Regions from separate parts of the Exiguobacterium sp. HSB13 genome, predicted to be linked through region 1. Evidence: riboswitches for the same ligand, from Rfam matches in the RefSeq annotation. Region 1 holds a riboswitch; each other region holds the start of a gene.
What was found. A riboswitch is a leader RNA that binds a small molecule or an ion and turns the genes downstream of it on or off. The one in region 1 is predicted to bind thiamine pyrophosphate.
Positions count from the first base shown of each region.

Region 2: linked by a shared signal. The riboswitch ahead of tenA (thiaminase II) and the one ahead of ACZGCQ_RS02660 (thiamine phosphate synthase) in region 1 are both predicted to bind thiamine pyrophosphate.
Region 3: linked by a shared signal. The riboswitch ahead of ACZGCQ_RS05150 (ECF transporter S component) and the one ahead of ACZGCQ_RS02660 (thiamine phosphate synthase) in region 1 are both predicted to bind thiamine pyrophosphate.
Region 4: linked by a shared signal. The riboswitch ahead of thiD (bifunctional hydroxymethylpyrimidine kinase/phosphomethylpyrimidine kinase) and the one ahead of ACZGCQ_RS02660 (thiamine phosphate synthase) in region 1 are both predicted to bind thiamine pyrophosphate.

Region 1 is NZ_JBUZOM010000001.1:516,903-521,113, reverse strand. Features, by position in the region: gene ACZGCQ_RS02675 (thiazole synthase) at 1-157, opposite strand, end outside; gene thiS (sulfur carrier protein ThiS) at 160-360, opposite strand; gene ACZGCQ_RS02665 (FAD-dependent oxidoreductase) at 357-1,301, opposite strand; gene ACZGCQ_RS02660 (thiamine phosphate synthase) at 1,298-1,891, opposite strand; TPP riboswitch at 1,974-2,076, opposite strand; gene nagZ (beta-N-acetylhexosaminidase) at 2,133-3,353, opposite strand; gene ACZGCQ_RS02650 (OsmC family protein) at 3,350-3,775, opposite strand; gene ACZGCQ_RS02645 (MFS transporter) at 3,966-4,211, shown strand, end outside.
Region 2 is NZ_JBUZOM010000001.1:278,012-282,222, forward strand. Features, by position in the region: gene abc-f (ribosomal protection-like ABC-F family protein) at 1-366, opposite strand, end outside; gene ACZGCQ_RS01435 (DUF1002 domain-containing protein) at 646-1,527, opposite strand; TPP riboswitch at 1,721-1,827, shown strand; gene tenA (thiaminase II) at 1,901-2,596, shown strand; gene ACZGCQ_RS01445 (hypothetical protein) at 2,648-2,956, shown strand; gene ACZGCQ_RS01450 (glycoside hydrolase family 3 protein) at 2,987-4,211, opposite strand, start outside.
Region 3 is NZ_JBUZOM010000001.1:951,763-955,973, reverse strand. Features, by position in the region: gene ACZGCQ_RS05160 (energy-coupling factor transporter transmembrane component T family protein) at 1-345, opposite strand, end outside; gene ACZGCQ_RS05155 (ABC transporter ATP-binding protein) at 317-1,846, opposite strand; gene ACZGCQ_RS05150 (ECF transporter S component) at 1,843-2,415, opposite strand; TPP riboswitch at 2,516-2,615, opposite strand; gene ACZGCQ_RS05145 (50S ribosomal protein L25/general stress protein Ctc) at 2,712-3,389, opposite strand; gene ACZGCQ_RS05140 (GNAT family N-acetyltransferase) at 3,681-4,211, opposite strand, start outside.
Region 4 is NZ_JBUZOM010000004.1:101,134-105,344, reverse strand. Features, by position in the region: gene thiE (thiamine phosphate synthase) at 1-631, opposite strand, end outside; gene thiM (hydroxyethylthiazole kinase) at 621-1,388, opposite strand; gene thiD (bifunctional hydroxymethylpyrimidine kinase/phosphomethylpyrimidine kinase) at 1,369-2,172, opposite strand; TPP riboswitch at 2,287-2,397, opposite strand; gene ACZGCQ_RS15340 (murein hydrolase activator EnvC family protein) at 2,461-3,738, opposite strand; gene ACZGCQ_RS15335 (murein hydrolase activator EnvC family protein) at 3,942-4,211, opposite strand, start outside.

The sequences.
Region 1 (4,211 bases):
CTTGTTGTTTGTCAAAGATGTCGAGCCGACGGACGGCGAACGTCAAGATTTGTGAAGCAGACGCATCGATTGCTTCTTGCTGTACGGTAGCATCCGTATATTTTCCTGTACCGAGTAATAATCGTGATTCAAATGTCTTTTCTCCAATTTTCAGCATGTTTATCCTCCTCCTACGAAATGAACGATTTCAAATGTGTCATTGTTCCGAACGACTGTCTGACCATACGCCGCGCGATCGATGATTTGTCGATTCTGTTCGACGATGACGAGCTTTTCTCCTAAGCCGAGTTGCGTGAGCATGTCTTCAATCGTTTCAATCTGTTCGATCGTGTGGTCATTGCCGTTAATCGTAATGTTCATCGGACTTCCTCCTTCTGAATCAACCGTAATGTATTTACCAAGACTTCCGCTGTCGCCGGTGCGAGTAAGATGCCATGCCGATGATGCCCTGTCGCTAGAAAGATCCGACGGGATGAATCGGCGACTCCGATATATGGTAAGCCGGACGCCGTTTGTGGTCGTACACCGGACCAGACTTCTTCGATGACCGCGTCACGAATCGGTGGATACAGTCGTTCTGCTGCTTGAAGCAGTGACGTGATCCCAGCGACACTGACACCGACCGTCTCGTCGCACGGCAATTCGGTCGCACCGATCAAAATTCGTCCGTCTGCTTTCGGTACGAGATAGACAGCGTCGTCAAACAGGATCGAGCGTAACGGCTGACCCGCGAGACGAACGGCGAGACATTCCCCTTTGACCCCATATGTGGCGATTGAAATACCAGCTGTATCGAGCAAGGCTTGCGACCCGCGTCCGGCAGCGACCGTCACCGTTCGTCCGGTCCATGTTCCCACGTTCGACTCGATCCTGATGAAGTCATCGCTCTCTTCGATGCATGCAACATCTACTTTTTCTTCGATTGGTACCCCACGCTTTCGTAAGGCATATATCAATGCAGTCGTCAGTCGTCGTGGATCGATTTGACCGACCGCCGGAAACAGATGCTCGCGCCCTTTACGTTTCAACAAAAACGGTTGTTCCCGGTACCCACAATCGATGCCAGTCTCACGCTCGAGGCGACGAGCAAGCAGCGGATACAGACGACGACTTCGCGCGGCAAGTACATGCAATTCCTCTCTGAGCTCGATGTCCGTCGCGAGCATACCGGCAGCCGCGCGACTCGTTCCTTGACCACCTGCTCCACGTTCTAGTACGACGACGGATTCATTCTGACAGGCGAGACCGTAAGCAAGCGTCAAACCGATGACTCCACCGCCGATGATGATGTGATCCGTCATACCCGTACCCCCTGGTAACTCAGAATGGCGGCGAGCGGATCCGTTTGACCGAGAATACCCGATAAGACGGCAATTCCGGTTGCACCGGTCGCTGCAATTTCAGGAATACGATCTGGGGTGATCCCACCAATCGCGATGACTGGTTTCGTCGTGAAGGTGACGACTTGCTTCAAGGCGTCAATCCCCCGCGGTGGCACGTCCGGCTTCGACGCTGTCGGATAAATATGACCGTACAGCAGGCGGTCGACTCCTTCCGCTTCTGCTGCCAGTGCCTCTGCTAGTGAATGGACCGATTTCCCGATGACGAGATTCGGAAAATGACGTCGCACATCACGGACACGCAAGGACCGGCGCGTCAACTGCACACCGATGCCTGCGACATGGGCGACATCGACCCGGTCATGGACCGTTAACTGCTCAGGCGAATACCCTTGCGCAAGGAGCGCGTCGATTAGATCAAGCAATTCTGCTGCCGACAAGTTCGATTCTCGTAGATGCAGCTGATCCGTATAAGGTTGAAGGGATTGAAAGGTCTTTATTTCGTCAAGCGGATGGATGGATCCCGTCGAAATCAGATGTAAACGCATCATGTTCTTCCTTTCCATACGAAAAAGGACCACTCCCAATGTTGAAGGGAGTGGTCCGAAAATGCGCTGAAGCGCTAAGGATATCTAGGGTTTCGAGCCACTTCCCTCCGCTAGTACGAACTAGATCAGGTTCAAAGGGTCCGGATACTTCCGTCTCAGTCTGCTGGGAGACTCCCCTAGTGTCTTTTCGTGTTTAATTGGCTTGCCCCATTAGTCTAGCATGAGTCGCTTCGCTTCGCTAGTCCTAGTTGAGCGCTTCCACTTGCTGAATCAGTTCCGATTTCGTTGGTCGCTGTTGCTCTTGGCTGTCGGCATACGTCTGCTTCAGCTTCAGGATGCGCATTACTTTGGCATCGAGCATCTCCGGCGTCAGCGTTTTGTCTTTGACGGCTTGCATCACTTCAGCATGGACCTTTGTGTAAGCACCTGCCTCTGAAAACATCGCCATATCAGCTCCGTTGACGAGCGACTGACGTGCCGCTTCTGCGAGACCATATTGTTTCGTGATCGCCCCCATGACGAGATCATCCGTGATGATGACACCGTTGAATCCGAGTTGTTGACGCAAGAGGTCAGTCAAGATCGGCTTTGAGAGCGAGGACGGATTCATATCGTCATACGCGGGATAGAGAATATGGGCGACCATCACCATCTCGGCGCCCTCTTGAATCGCTTCTTGGAACGGTAACAGCTCCGTCCGCTTCAATTCTTCCTTTGATGCCGTCACTTTCGGTAGCCCGACATGGGAATCGACACTCGTATTGCCGTGACCGGGAAAATGTTTGACGACCGGAATCGTTCCCGTCTCCTGCATCCCGTGCATCAGGGCCGTACCAAGCGTCGCGACGGTATTCGGATCAGCACTTAACGCACGGTCGCCGATGATCGGATTGTTCGGATTACTGTTGACGTCAAGGACCGGCGCGAAGTCCATGTTGAAGCCATAAAAACGTGACAAATGTCCGAGCGTACGTCCGACATCTTCCATTTTCACTTCATCTGCTCCTTGCGCCATCCGTTGACTCGTCGGTAGACGTAATCGTTGATCCGGTACCCGGCTGACGCGTCCGCCTTCTTCATCAATCCCGACGAACGCATACGGTTTTTGGTTCGTCTCTTGAATCGCACGCGTGAACGTCAAGAGTTGCTCTTCCGACGTAATGTTTCCGCCGAGCAATAAGACCCCGCCAATCGCATGCGTCTGTAACAATTTTCGGTCAGCTGCTGAAAGTTCCGTGCCGGCGACTCCGATGTAGAGCAGTTGATCGATCTTTTCTGACGTCGACATCGCTTTAAGTTGCTGCTTTAATCGTGCTTGTTGTCGTTCCTCTTTCGTTGGTTCAGGTTTCGGTTTCTTTTCTTCTGTCGGTTGCTTCGTTTCCGGTTGTGATGGTTTCGTTGGTTCCGTCGTCTCCTGCGCACACCCTGCAAGCAACAGACAACCGATCAGTACGGTTTTCTTCACAAAGGATCCTCGCTTCGCACACCATTGATCGAATAATAAACGGAAATCTCAGCGTTCAGGGATTGCGAGACCGAACAATATTTATCCTTTGATAACGAGATGGCGCGACGGACCTTATCTTCCGGGAGATCACCTTCGAGCCGGTAATGAATCGAGATCGACGTAAAACGCCGCGGATGGTCCTCTGCCCGTTCTCCTTCGATATCCATTTCGAAATGGGTGATCGTCAAGCGCATCTTCTCTAAAATCGAGACGATATCAATTCCTGTACAGCCGGCAACGGCATGTAGCAGCAGTTCAGTCGGTCGTGGCGCTTGGTTTTCGCCACCGTTTTCGGGTGCTGCGTCCATCGCCAGATGATGCCCTGATTCCGTCTGTCCACTAAACCCCATCTGTTTGTTCCATGTCACTGTCGCTTGCATCGTTTCCACTCCTTTATAAGTAGTCTTCTTCTGTAGTATACGCAAAAAACAGCAAGCCTGGAAATTCACACGCTATTTCGAATAATGGTTCTTTTCCCGAAATCTCGCTTTGCGATACCCGACGAAATCGTTTCATGCTATCCTGTTACTCATAGTTTCGCGCGCAAGCGCTAGAATTGAGGAATCATCCATGTCACCTACTACTCGTTTAAGTCGACGCGATTGGCTCTTGATCGCCACGTTGTCGCTCCTGACGTTCGTTCTCGGAACAAGCGAATTCGTCATCGTCGGGATCCTCGCTGAAATCTCCTCAGCCCTTGATATCACGATCGCAACAGCGGGTACACTCGTCTCAGCCTTTGCCATCTCCTTTGCAATCGGTACACCGATCGTCATGTCGCTAACCGGTCACCTGGAACGGCGTCGCCTGATCCTA
Region 2 (4,211 bases), 240 kb from region 1:
CGCATATCGCACGAGTAGTGCATCGAGATCATCTGGTGCTGTCGCCATCATTTGCTCCAACTGTTGCATCCGAGAACGAATCGCGAGAATGTCTGCAAACGCTGTCCAAAGGACGTCGAGTCCGGTCATCGTCTCACTATAAACAGGAAGTTGTTCCAAGTAGCCGATCGTCAAACCGCTCTTTTGATAGATGACACCACCGTCCGGTTGCTCGAGGCGAGCAAGCAAGCGGAGTAATGTCGTTTTGCCACTCCCGTTTCGTCCAATCAGACCGACGCGGTCGTGTTCGTTTAAGAAGAGGGAAACGTCCGCTAAGATCGTCTCGCCTCCGAATTGTTTAGTCAGGTGTTGAATGTCGCAAATCATCATAATCAATTGTTCCTTTCGCGCGCATCAAAAAAAGGAGAGCGCAAACAGCACTCTCCCTAACGTGTGAAAGATGCGCTTTGCTGTATTTTTCATTCATGAAGTTCTAAAAAAGGACAGACGGGTGCCTTAGAACGCCATTCCATGAAAAATCGCGCGCAACAGATACAATTGTTCCATCAACCAGTGTTTGCACGCGGCAAAGTCCATCTTTTCACACCACCTTTCGTTTCAGATACATCTAGTCTACTACTATTTTTTCAGTTGCGGAAGTCTGAATTATTTGAACACGCCAGCAATCGAGCTGAAGAAGTCACTTAACCCATCGAATAATTTAGCGAAGAATCCTTTTGTCTCTTCTGAGGTTGCGAACGCGTGGATGTCTTGTCCCGCATTTTTCAATCCACTCTCGATTTGTCCCCAGTTGATGTTCGCTTGCTCCATTTGATTGAACAGATTCGTCAACCGGTCCATTTGTGCGTCAGACAACTGGATATTGTTATTTTGAATGACTTGGACGATCAGGTTTTCGATCTCGACTTTGGTTTCCGGTTTTTGATTGGCGATCTCAGCCTTGATCTCATTCATCAAGTCAGCGACCTTATCCGTGCCGACCGTTTTCCCGACGTCTGATGTGACTGATAATTCTTGCTGTGCTAGATCCTTGCGTTCGTCACTTAACTTAATTCCGGTCTCGGCAGAAGTTTGATCGTACGCTTTCATAATTCCCGTCAGGGCCGATGTCCCGGTGACCTTGTAGGGAGAAGTGATCGTGATGTCGGCATCTTTGACACCTGCTGTGACGAGAGCGTTGAGATACATATCCTTTGTCACCCATGTGATATTCTCCGTCGAGACGGAGAGTCCATCGCCTTTTTCCGTCAGTTCGATCTTAGCCGACGAATACATATTGCCACCTTTTTGCGACTGTGGAATGTTTTTCCCGAGATATTTTTCTTCGTCTGCAGAAGTTGCGATGATCGGCGTGATGCCTTCCGGTGCATTGAGACGGGAAAGCACCCATGCTTTATCCTTTGCCCCGAGCGACTCCCCGAGTGTGATGATCGTCTGATCGACGACTTGTTCGGCAGATGCGGCTGTCGGAAGTAAAAGAGCAGAAGCGATAACGGCTGATGCCATGATTTTTGTTGGTGTATGCATAATGAAGTCCTCCAATTGTAAGTAACAGAATGAATTATAGTATCAGGTACTAAAGTTAGTGTACGGGAACGATGTCTGTTCGGAATCGGTCTGCAGATGGAGACGGCATCCGTCTTCTGACACTCCATAGTATAGCGAAAAGGGGACAACTTGACTTCCGTTTTCAGCATGCTATAGTGAATTTGAATCGAATAATGACCACTAGGGGAGTCAGTAGGCTGACTGAGACGAACGAAGACGTTCGGACCCTTTGAACCTGATTAAGTTCGTACTTACGGAGGGAAGTGGCGTCAAGTCTTGTTCTTCTTGCGCCATGCCCGTGTGTTTCGGGGTGGTGTTTTTTCGTTTCATACCAAACGAGGAGGATGAGATCATGACATTTACACAAGAAATCAAACAAGCGGCACAAGCGTATTGGGATAGTAGTTTTACGCACCCATTCGTTCAAGGAATCGGAGAGGGGACGTTACCGCTCTCGAAATTCCGGCATTACGTCATGCAAGATGCCTACTACTTAAAACACTTTGCGAAGATACAGGCGAGAGCAGCGTCAAAAGCAGACGACTTCGCGACAATCGCGACGCTTGCCGAGCACGCGACTTCAACTTACGAGGCAGAACTAAGTTTACATCAATCATTTTTTGAGCCGCTCGGTATTACGGCAGCAGACCTTGAAGCATTCGAACCGGCACCGACAGCATATGCGTACGTCTCGCACATGCATCATGCAAGCGAAGGGACACTCGGTGAGACGATTGCTGCCATCTTGCCATGTTACTGGTTGTATTACGAAGTCGGGCAACAATTACTGACATGTACACCGGAAGAAAAAATCTATCAGCAATGGATCGACACGTATAGCTCGGAATGGTTTGAAAAGGTCGTCCTTGAACAGATTGCAAGGCTTGATGCGCTGGCGGAGCAAGCGAGCCCGACGGAACGCGAGCGGATGAAACGTCATTTCGTGACGAGTTGTTACTATGAGTTACTCTTCTGGCATATGGGGTGGACGGAAGAGACGTTTGCGTCGGTTTACGAAACGATTCCGGCACGAGCAGTATCTTCTTGAATCGCTAGATGGTAGAATTAGGAATACCATCTAGCGAAAGTAGGGATTGGAATGGAAATCATCGTCATCGCACTCGTGATCCTCGCGGCCTATGTCGTGCAACAGGTGCTCGGAAAAGTAAAAGTGAGATTTGTTGGGTACATCATTCCCATCTTGATGGCGGTGTACGGAACATATGCTACGATTCAGAATTTTCAGGGGTTGCTTCAGTTCGGTTTTACAACGGGGAGAACTATCGCGACTGTCCTGGTCGTCGTCCTCTACGCTTCGTTGACTTATTCACTTCATCGTGTCTACGAGCGTGCGAAAGCAGAAGCCGAATCTGCATATCCATCATTAAAAGACCGAGGCATCCTTTAAGGAGCTTCGGTCTTTTGGTGTATCACGTCATCATTTCTTCCAGTTTTTAAAGCCGTCACCGAATTTAAGATGCAGTTGATCGGTAAAGACACCGTTCTGAAAGACTGGTACATCAACGGGTAAAGTGCCTTGCGGTTTGAACGTTCCGAAGATCGCTCGGATACCTGCCGGAAGGTTCGGTCCCGCTGATTTCAGATTGCCTGCTTCAGAGTCTGGACCGTTCGGATCCCCTTTAAAACCATAGACGAGGACGTGTGCCGGTGCATCCGGTTGAACGGCGACATCATATGGATTACGGAGACTGAGTAGGACGGATGGTGTGTCTGTTTGTTTCGCATAGCGGAAGATCGAAGCCGGAATCGCTTGTTCTGGTGAGGTAGGCAGTAGTTTAGCACTCGTATTGACGTTTGAGCCGACGATGATGTAATCTGCTACATCAATTTGTGCCCGTAGTGTCGGGTTTTGGTCGAGCGGTAGCGTAGTAGCCGAGTAATTCGCTGTCGTCACACGCCAGTTCCGATTCTTCGGTAGGGAAGCAATCGTCTTTTTCATGCTGTCCGTCTGATCCGCCGCAGGGGCGATCACAAGGACGTTGGCATTCTTTTTCGGTTTGAATGGTAATGTCCGCTGATCATTTTTCACGAGTGTGACGGCGGCTTCCGTCATCGCACGTTCTTTTGCTTTATGCTCTGGACTACCGACGATTTGGTTCGCTTGCGCGATTTTTTCAGCTAGTGATGTCGTGTCAGTCGTACCGTTCCAAATTCCGCGCTCTGCCTTCAGCGTCAGAATCCGTTCAACCGACTGATCGATCCGTTCCTCTGAAAGGCGACCGTCTTTGACCGCCGCAATCACGTCCTTGAAAATCTGGTCGAGCTTTTCGACATCTTGCTCGGAACGAAGAATCGTCGGCATGAGCGCGATGTCGACACCGGCGTCAAACGTCTTTAAGACGGCTTCTGATTCCGTGAAGTTATCAACGATCGCCTGCATGTTCAACGCGTCCGTGATGACGATGCCATCGTAACCGAGTTTTTCGCGTAGCACACCGGTGATGACGTCATCCGACAACGTAGCAGGTAAAGGGAAGGTACCGCTTTTCGACGTGACGACTTCAGGTTCGATTTGTGGCATTCCGATGTGTCCCGTCATGATCATATCGATATCTTCAGCAATGGCTCGTTTGAATGGAACGAGCTCGACTTGTTCTAGCTCCTGCAGGGATCGGTCAACGATCGGCAAGCCATAATGGGAA
Region 3 (4,211 bases), 430 kb from region 1:
ACTTAAACAGACGAACGCTGCCATTCGTAAGGCAAGTAACCAGCCGTGCATGACGCTTTCCGACGTGACATGAAACCAACCGAACGACCAGAGGGTATTCGTACCTTTGCCGAAAGCCGCCATCATCCAAAACGTTAGCAGGAACAACAGACTGTACGGCGCAAGGCGTTTTAAGAAATCCATCGGTGTCCATCCAGAGAGGAGTAGCAACGCGATAGCAAAACTTAGGAATACCAACGTCTTGATCCAGTCGTTCGTTGCGATTAGGGCAAACATGATCAAAAACAATCCGCTCCCCTTGATGACAGGATTGAGTTTAGCGAACGGTGACGCGTTCGTCTGCATTGCGCTTCACCTCCTGGAATTGGTACGAAAGCGGACGTTGTAGCTGACAGCGTTCGAGTAACGGAACGTCAGCGAACAACTCGTTCGGATACCCGTCAAAAGCAATCCGTCCTTGCTCCATGACGAGGACACGATTTGCGTACCGGGCGACGAGTTCCATATCATGCGTTGCCATGACGAGTGTCGTTCCGTTTTGTTGCTCCGTCAACAACTGCTCCATTAAACGCCGCGTCGTCAACCCGTCCTGTCCGAACGTCGGTTCATCGAGCAGTAACAAATCCTTCGTCTGCCCGAGTATCGTCGCGACGCTGAGTCGTCGTTGCTGCCCCGTACTGAGTGCTAGCGGTGACTGTTGTTTGACGGATGCAAGTTCCAGCCGTTCGAGCAATTTTGCGCGCTCATCACTCGTCGCTGCTCGGTGACTCCAGTCGATTTCCGCTTCGACTGTCAGCTTGAGAAACTGCAGATCCGGTTGTTGAAAGACATAGCCGACGTGCTCATAAAAGCGTCGCCGGGAGTAACGATGAGCCGGACGTTCCTGGAATCGATATGTTCCACGATGGGGGAGCAATCGACCGAGTGTTGCAAGTAACGTACTTTTTCCGGAGCCGTTTGCCCCGAGCAACATCACCCATTCTCCTGTCTGTAAGGAAAACGTCGCATCGGTCAGCGGATATGGTTGTTTCGATGACAATTCGTGAACACTTAACAAAGGAAGTCCCGTTGTAGTGATAGGAGGCGTGACATAGAGTCGTGCTGCTTGCGGTCCATCCGCTGGTAACGTCTCTAGCGTATACGGATACAAAGAGGGAACAGCGATGCCTTTTGATTGAAGCTCCGTATAAGCCTGTGGAAACAAATCCCGTGGGTGCGCGGTCTCAGTCACGGACCCGTCCTCGAGTAAGACGATCTGGTCGACGTATGGTAAACAGACATCGAGTTGGTGCTCAATCAAGACAATCGTTAAATCGTGTTCTTTCTGAATTCGAAAAATCAATTCCATCAACTCGTGTTGTCCGATCGGATCAATCTGAGCCGTTGGTTCATCAAGTAATAAGATTGTCGGCTCAAGTGCAAGGACCGCGGCAAGCGCTAGGCGCTGTTTCATCCCACCCGATAGACTTGCGATCGCTGTCGAGAAGGGGAGGGGGAGACCGACAAGTGTGAGTAAGCGTTCCATTCGTTCATCCATCTCCGCGTGTGGAATCGACCGGTTTTCTAAACTAAAGGCGATTTCCCGTCCGATCGTTTCCATGCAGAACTGTTCTTCTGGATTTTGGAATAAGACTCCGACCGAACCGGACCGGGTAACGGTTCCAGTTTGTTCGACTTCAATCGTCTCCGGTGTCAGTCCGGCTAAGGCATGAAGTAGTGTCGTCTTGCCACTCCCGCTTCGTCCAAGCAGAAGGGTCGTACCTTGCTCGATCGTTAGCGATACATGATCGAGCACCGGCTTCATCTGACCCGGATAGCGGATGCTGAGGTCGTCGACAGTAATCATGCGACTTCCCGTTTCGCACGTCCTGCTGCAAACCCGTTCAAGACACCGGTCGCAACAAGACGACGGACGAGAATCGCTGCGAGCAAGCCGCCGAGTAATGCACCACTGATCAATTGTAAGCCAGTTGTCGCAAGCAACGTCGTCGTCGTGTAGTAACCGAATCCGTTCGCGATCAGACTGTAGACGATACTACCAACTGCAGCACCGACGCCCGACAACATCAATGTCCAGGTATCATAACGGCGGTAACGTGTCATGGCGAAGACGAGTTCCGCACCAAGTCCTTGGCAGACCCCGATCAATAGAGCAGATAAGCCGAAGTGGCTTCCCGTAAACAGTTCGACGGTCGCCGCGACGACTTCTGCGATCAGGGCAGCACCTGGTTTTTGAATGATTGCTGCGACAAGCGGACTTGCGATGATCCAGATCCCAAACATCCAGTTGGCACCGACTGGTCCGAAGATTGCAGACATCGGTAACCAGAGTGTTGACCAACCGAGATAGATGACGCCGCAAGCCACGGCGAGCATCATCATGACCATGATTTCTTTCATCTTCCAGTGTTTCATCAAATACGTCCTCCTTTAAATGGGGGAGACGCCAAAAAAGACCGCCCTCCGTAAAAAAGAGAGCGGTCCTCAGAAAAACTGCGCGCAGCAGGAGTCATTGGATGTGATCGCTCCACTTTCCTACGCTAGTATGAACTAGATCAGGTTCGAAGGGTCCGAAGTGAATCGTCTCAGCCAAATGGGCTCCCCTAGTGGATATAGTGAATAGTTGATACGCTGTTCACTTTAGGCAATCCAGCGTCTATTGTCAAGACACAAAAAAACGATACGCCACGAAGGGCGTATCGCTGAACAACTTATTTGTTGTCTTCGTTCTCTTCTGTTGTTTCTTCTGAAGACTCTTCTGTTGCTTCCGCTTCGTTGTCTTCACCAGCTTCAGCTTGCGCCTCTGCTTCCGCTTCTTCGATTTCCTCAAGATCTTGTTCAAGCGTTGATTCGACGACAGCTGCGACTTGAATGTCGCCTTCTGTGACGATACGGAAATCTTTTTGTTCCGGAAGATCAGCTACAGAAATCGAATCACCGATTTCGAGGTTCGTGACGTCGACTTCGACGTTCTCTGGTAATTTATCTGGTGTTGCTGCAACTGTTACTTTAAAGAGTGTTTGTGATAGGAATCCACCGACTTTAGCGCCAGCTGCTTCCCCAACGAGTACGATGTCTGCTTCGACTTCTGTCTCTTCATCCATTTTGACGGCGATGAATTCGACGTGGTCGATTGTTGGTGTGAAGACATCCATATCACGACGGTTGATCAGAACGTTAACGTTCTTGCCATCTAATTTTAGTGAAATCAAGACGTTTTCACCGTTTTCACGGATAATCTTGATGAGTTCTTTTTCTTCGAATGCGATTGGCGTACTTTCCACTTTGTAACCATACACGACACCAAGAGCTTTTCCTTCATGACGTAATTGTTTACGGAGTGAGCGTGGACGTACCTCGCGTTTTTCGACTGTTAATTTAACTGACATGTTCATTTCCCCCTTGAATTTGGTATAGCCCTCAAAAGGTAATGAATGTAGGAGCAGGACAAGTCCTGAACAATTTAAATATGCTAAGACAATCGGTTTCAGACTCGCTTTGAATCTGACGCTTTCGTGACTTTGCATTTCTCTCCCAGGTCATTACGCTGATATTGAGAAACATGTGTGAGTAAGTCACCGGTTTGATGCGGTGCTATTGAGTTTATACCCCTATGTTTTAAATCCTCAAACCTCTTTTTTTATTTTTTTAAAGTCGAAAGACCTCCAAACCGCTTGAAATCAAGGGTTGAGAGGTCTTTCATTTTTCTCGTTTTTTAAGATGATGCGTTGGTTTTCACGGATCAAAACACGGACGAGACGTTCGATTTGCCGCATCGTCGTCTGTCCCATCGTCGAAATTTGAAGCCACTGATTGCGAACGAGATAGTCACTTTCATATTGAACGTGATAGCCCTGGATCCGGAGAGCATCTCCTAAGTCGGTTGCCGACGGATGGACAATCGTCAGGATTCCCGGCGCCTGTGCCTCTTGAGTCGCAAGAAGTTGAAAACCAGTCGCGCGAACGGCTTGTTCGAGATAGGTCATCTTGATTGCGGCTTGATCGAGATCGAGGGCATCCAGTGCTGCCTGACAAGCAAGTAACAGGTTCGAGGAACCGGAGAAAGCGACACCTTCCATATAGAGCCCGAGATCCAGATAACGTGGAATACGCGGAGAAGGTAGGATGCTGTCTGCATGCCCGATGAACGCAAGACCCGGTAATCCGCCAATCGCTTTTCCGGAGACGGTCGTGACGAAGGTACAGCCAGC
Region 4 (4,211 bases), on a different contig from region 1:
TGTTCTGAAGTGATTGATGCCATTCTCGCACAGCATCTGTCATTTGCTGCGCAGCGAGTTGTCGATCTTCTTTAGCGAAAATCTCTGAGATGACGGCATACCCTTCCAGCGGGATGGGCAGAGAGGAGACATTCGTTGCTGTGATTCCACCAATACCGATTAGAGGTAATCGTACGGCTTCCCGAATCGCCTGAAGCATCGTATGCGACATGGAATCAGCGTCCGCTTTGGATGACGTCGCAAATAGAGAACCCACCCCTAAATAAGAGGCTCCGTCTCGTTCTGCTTCAATCGCTTGTGCAACGGTCGCTACTGATACGCCAATCACAGCATCTGGTAAAAGGCGACGTGCTGCGGTTAAAGGAATGTCTTCTTGTCCGATATGCAAACCAGCTCCGACGAGTAACGCGATATCGATCCGATCATTGATGATCAAAGGAACATCGTAGCGATCCGTGAGTGCTTTTAACCGAACTGCCTGATCGAAGAATTCCTTTCCTTGCGCTGTTTTTTCCCGTAATTGCACGATTGTTGCACCACCTAAAATGGCTTCCTCAACGACCGTATCGATCGCGACTCCAGGATGGTACCGACGATCCGTCACTGCATAGATGGAGTAATCAATTGACACGTTCTGTCACCTCCACCAGGTCTTGCTCCGTCATAAGGCTGATGGCATTGAACAACTCTCGTTTAAAATCACCAAGACCTTGCGCGGAGGCTGCTTGTTCCCCTGCTTTTCCCATGACAAATGTCCCGTGGACAGCCGCCTCAAATGCCGTATATCCTGCACCGAGGAAGCTCGCAATCAAGGAGGCCGTCATACAGCCCGTACCCGTGATGTCTCCTAGACGCGGTGTTCCTACATGTAATTCCATTTCGCGCGTTCCATCCGTAATGTAGTCGTTCGGACCTGTCACGACGAGGACAGATTTGTGTTTGCGAGCGAATACGCGAATACTTTCTCGATCCATCATTGCATCTCCCGCAGCATCGACTCCCTTAGTTCGTCCGTCTTCCCCAAGTAACGTCTTGATTTCAGAAGCATTTCCTTTAATGACCGTACACCCGAGATCAATGAGTTCTTTGGAAAAAGCAGTACGTAATGTCGTTGCTCCTGCTCCTACGGGATCAAGAACGATTGGGACATTCAAACGTCCCGCTTCACGGACTGCGAGTCGTTGAGCTGCTTGCATGTCTGCATCGATCGTACCAATGTTTAAGACAAGAGCTTGCGCGAGTCTAACCATCTCTTCTACTTCACGAATGTCTTCTGCCATGACGGGGGATGCTCCAACAGCGAGTGTGACGTTTGCGCAGTCGTTGATCGTCACCGTGTTCGTCAGATGGTGAATGAGTGGTTTGTGTTCAAGAATGGTCGTAAACATGTGCATCCCTCCAAAGTGAATGAAAATGATGTGTCGGTCCAATACCTTGTCCGAGAGCAAATCCATGACGAATTGCCTCCGTGACATAGTTTTTCGCCTGTCGTACACTATCTTGTAAATCTTCTCCAAGCGCCATCCGCGCTGCAATAGCTGCGGATAAGGTACAACCAGTACCATGAGTATGTTGATTGTCTAATCGTTCCGATGTGAAGCGGTGTTCCACTTCCCCATCAAACAACAAATCCGTCGCAGCTCCTGAGAGATGTCCACCTTTTAGTAATACTGCACCTGTCTGTGTAGCCAATTGATGCATCGCCAGTCGCATTTCCTCTAGATTGGTGACCGATCGTCCTGTTAAACGCTCTGCTTCCGGTAAATTCGGTGTGACGAGTGTCGCAAGTGGTAAAAGTTCTGAAATCAATGCTTGTTCAGCTTCCGTCCGCAATAGGGCATGACCGCCTTTAGCGACCATGACGGGATCTAATATAATAGGGACTGTTTGTTTACGGAGATGTGTAGCAATGACACGAATCGTCTGCGCATTCGAGACCATTCCGATTTTGATCGCATCGACACGAATGTCTGAAAAAATCGACGTTAACTGGGCATCTACGATTTCTGGGGATAACTCTTCCACTGCTTGAACTCCCAACGTATTTTGCGCTGTGACGGCTGTCAGTACGCTCATTCCATAAACGCCTAAAGCCGAAAATGTTTTTAAATCTGCTTGAATCCCAGCTCCACCACCGGAGTCGGATCCCGCAATCGTCAGTACATGTTTCATGTTCTTTTCACCTTCCCATCGAGCAATGTAAGGGAGTCGTGACCAACAAAAAAGCGCCGACCGCTGTAAAAAAGCAGTCGACGCTATACGAAAGCGTTATACACGCATTCCGGTATCCGTTCGGCTCAACTTTCCTACGCTGGTATTATCCAGTTCAGGTAATAGGGTCGAAAACAGATTGGTTTTCCTCTCAGCCGGATTCCTCCAGCTCCCCTAGTTGCTCAAGTATTCGTTTCGCCTTAACTGTAGCATAGAGAAGAAAAAAAAACGAGCCGAAGCCCGTTTTGATTACAGATATGCCAATGGATTGACTGCATTTAGAGGAGAAGAAGCACTGTATTGATAGCCTCCGACATGTAGTTCGAAATGTAAGTGTGGTCCTGTTGAATTTCCTGTACTACCAAGTGTCCCGACTTGCTGACCTTGAGAGACCGTTTGCCCTGCACGAACCGATAATGAACTCATATGTGCGTAGACGGTCGTGTACACTTGTCCATCTAGGAAGTGAGAGATCATGACATGATTGCCGTAAGGTCCACCACCTGATGCTGTGATGACCGTTCCAGCTGCTGCCGCGACGATTGGAGACCCGACCGAACCACTGAAATCAACACCGTTGTGGAACGTGTAACCATTCGCACCGCTTGCTGGTCCGAATCCTTGTGACACTCCACCAGAAGACGGTCGAACGAATTTTCCTCCACTCGAAACAACGGGCGGGGCAACGGAACCAGTTGATTCCGAACTCTTACCTGTTTGTTTTGCTGCTTGAGCATTCGCTTTAGCGGCTTTTTCAGCTGCTGCTTTCTCCGCTGCTGCTTTTTCAGCCGCTGCTTTAGCGGCTGCCTTTGCTGCCGCAATTGCACGTTCTTGCGCTTCGAGAGTCGCTTGAAGTTCTTTTGCGTCTAACAGTTCTGTCGTGAACTTCGTCTTCCCTTTTCGTAATTTCTTCAGCGTAGCACTACGTTCTTTCATTTGAAGCTTTAACGCTTTCTTTTGTTCAATCAATACTTTCTTTTCCTGCATTTGCTCCGCTTTTTTCTCAACGAGCGCTTGTTTTGCTTCTGCTAATTTTTGTTGCGTAGCGATGTAATCCGAAATCATTTTATCGTCTTGCTCAGCGATTTTTTTCCCCGCCATGACACGGCTAAATAAATCACCTAAATCTTTCGATCCGAAAATGACTTCTTCCCATTTAATCGAGTTTCCATCGTTTTCTTGGAAAACACGCAAACGATCACCGAGTAGTTCTTCCTGTTTCTGTAACATTTCTTCGTAACGGACGATGTCTGCCTTTAACTCATCGATTCGAACGTTCAACTGTTCAATTTGTTTATTTTTTTCGGAGACTTGGAAAATCTTTTCATTGATTGCTGCGTCAATTTGATTGATTTGACGTTGCTCTTTTGAGATTTTAGCTTCTTGTTTTTTGATTGCTTTTTCAAGTTTACGTTGTTCAGCGGCATTCTCAGCCTTTTTTTCTTTAATTGTCGCTGCTGCAATCGGTTGTGTTCCTGTTATAAGTAATGCTCCTAAAACAATGGTAGAAATTAGTTTTTTTAGCATATATCGTTTTCCTCACTTATGTTTTTTCATATTTTATTATAGTATTCAAGTTTCTCTCATATCTGAAATAGATTATAGCACCGTAATCGTTTCAAAAAAATTTCATTTACATTTCAAATGAAAACGGTTTTTTGTAATATATGATTTGTTTTTTGAAAATGACAAAAAAAAGAACCGTTGCATATGCAACGATTCTTTTACGATTAAAGCATTGATAATGGATTGACTGAGTTAGCTGGACCAGTTGCACTATAGCTATACCCACCGACATGGATTTCGAAGTGTAGGTGTGGTCCTGTTGAATTTCCTGTACTACCTAGCGCGCCAATTTGTTGACCTTGGCTGACACGTTGACCAGCATGAACATTGAGTGAACTCATGTGAGCATATACTGTCGTATATGTCTTCCCGTTCAATTGGTGAGCGATCATGACATGATTTCCGTAAGGTCCGCCACCTGATGCTGTAATGAC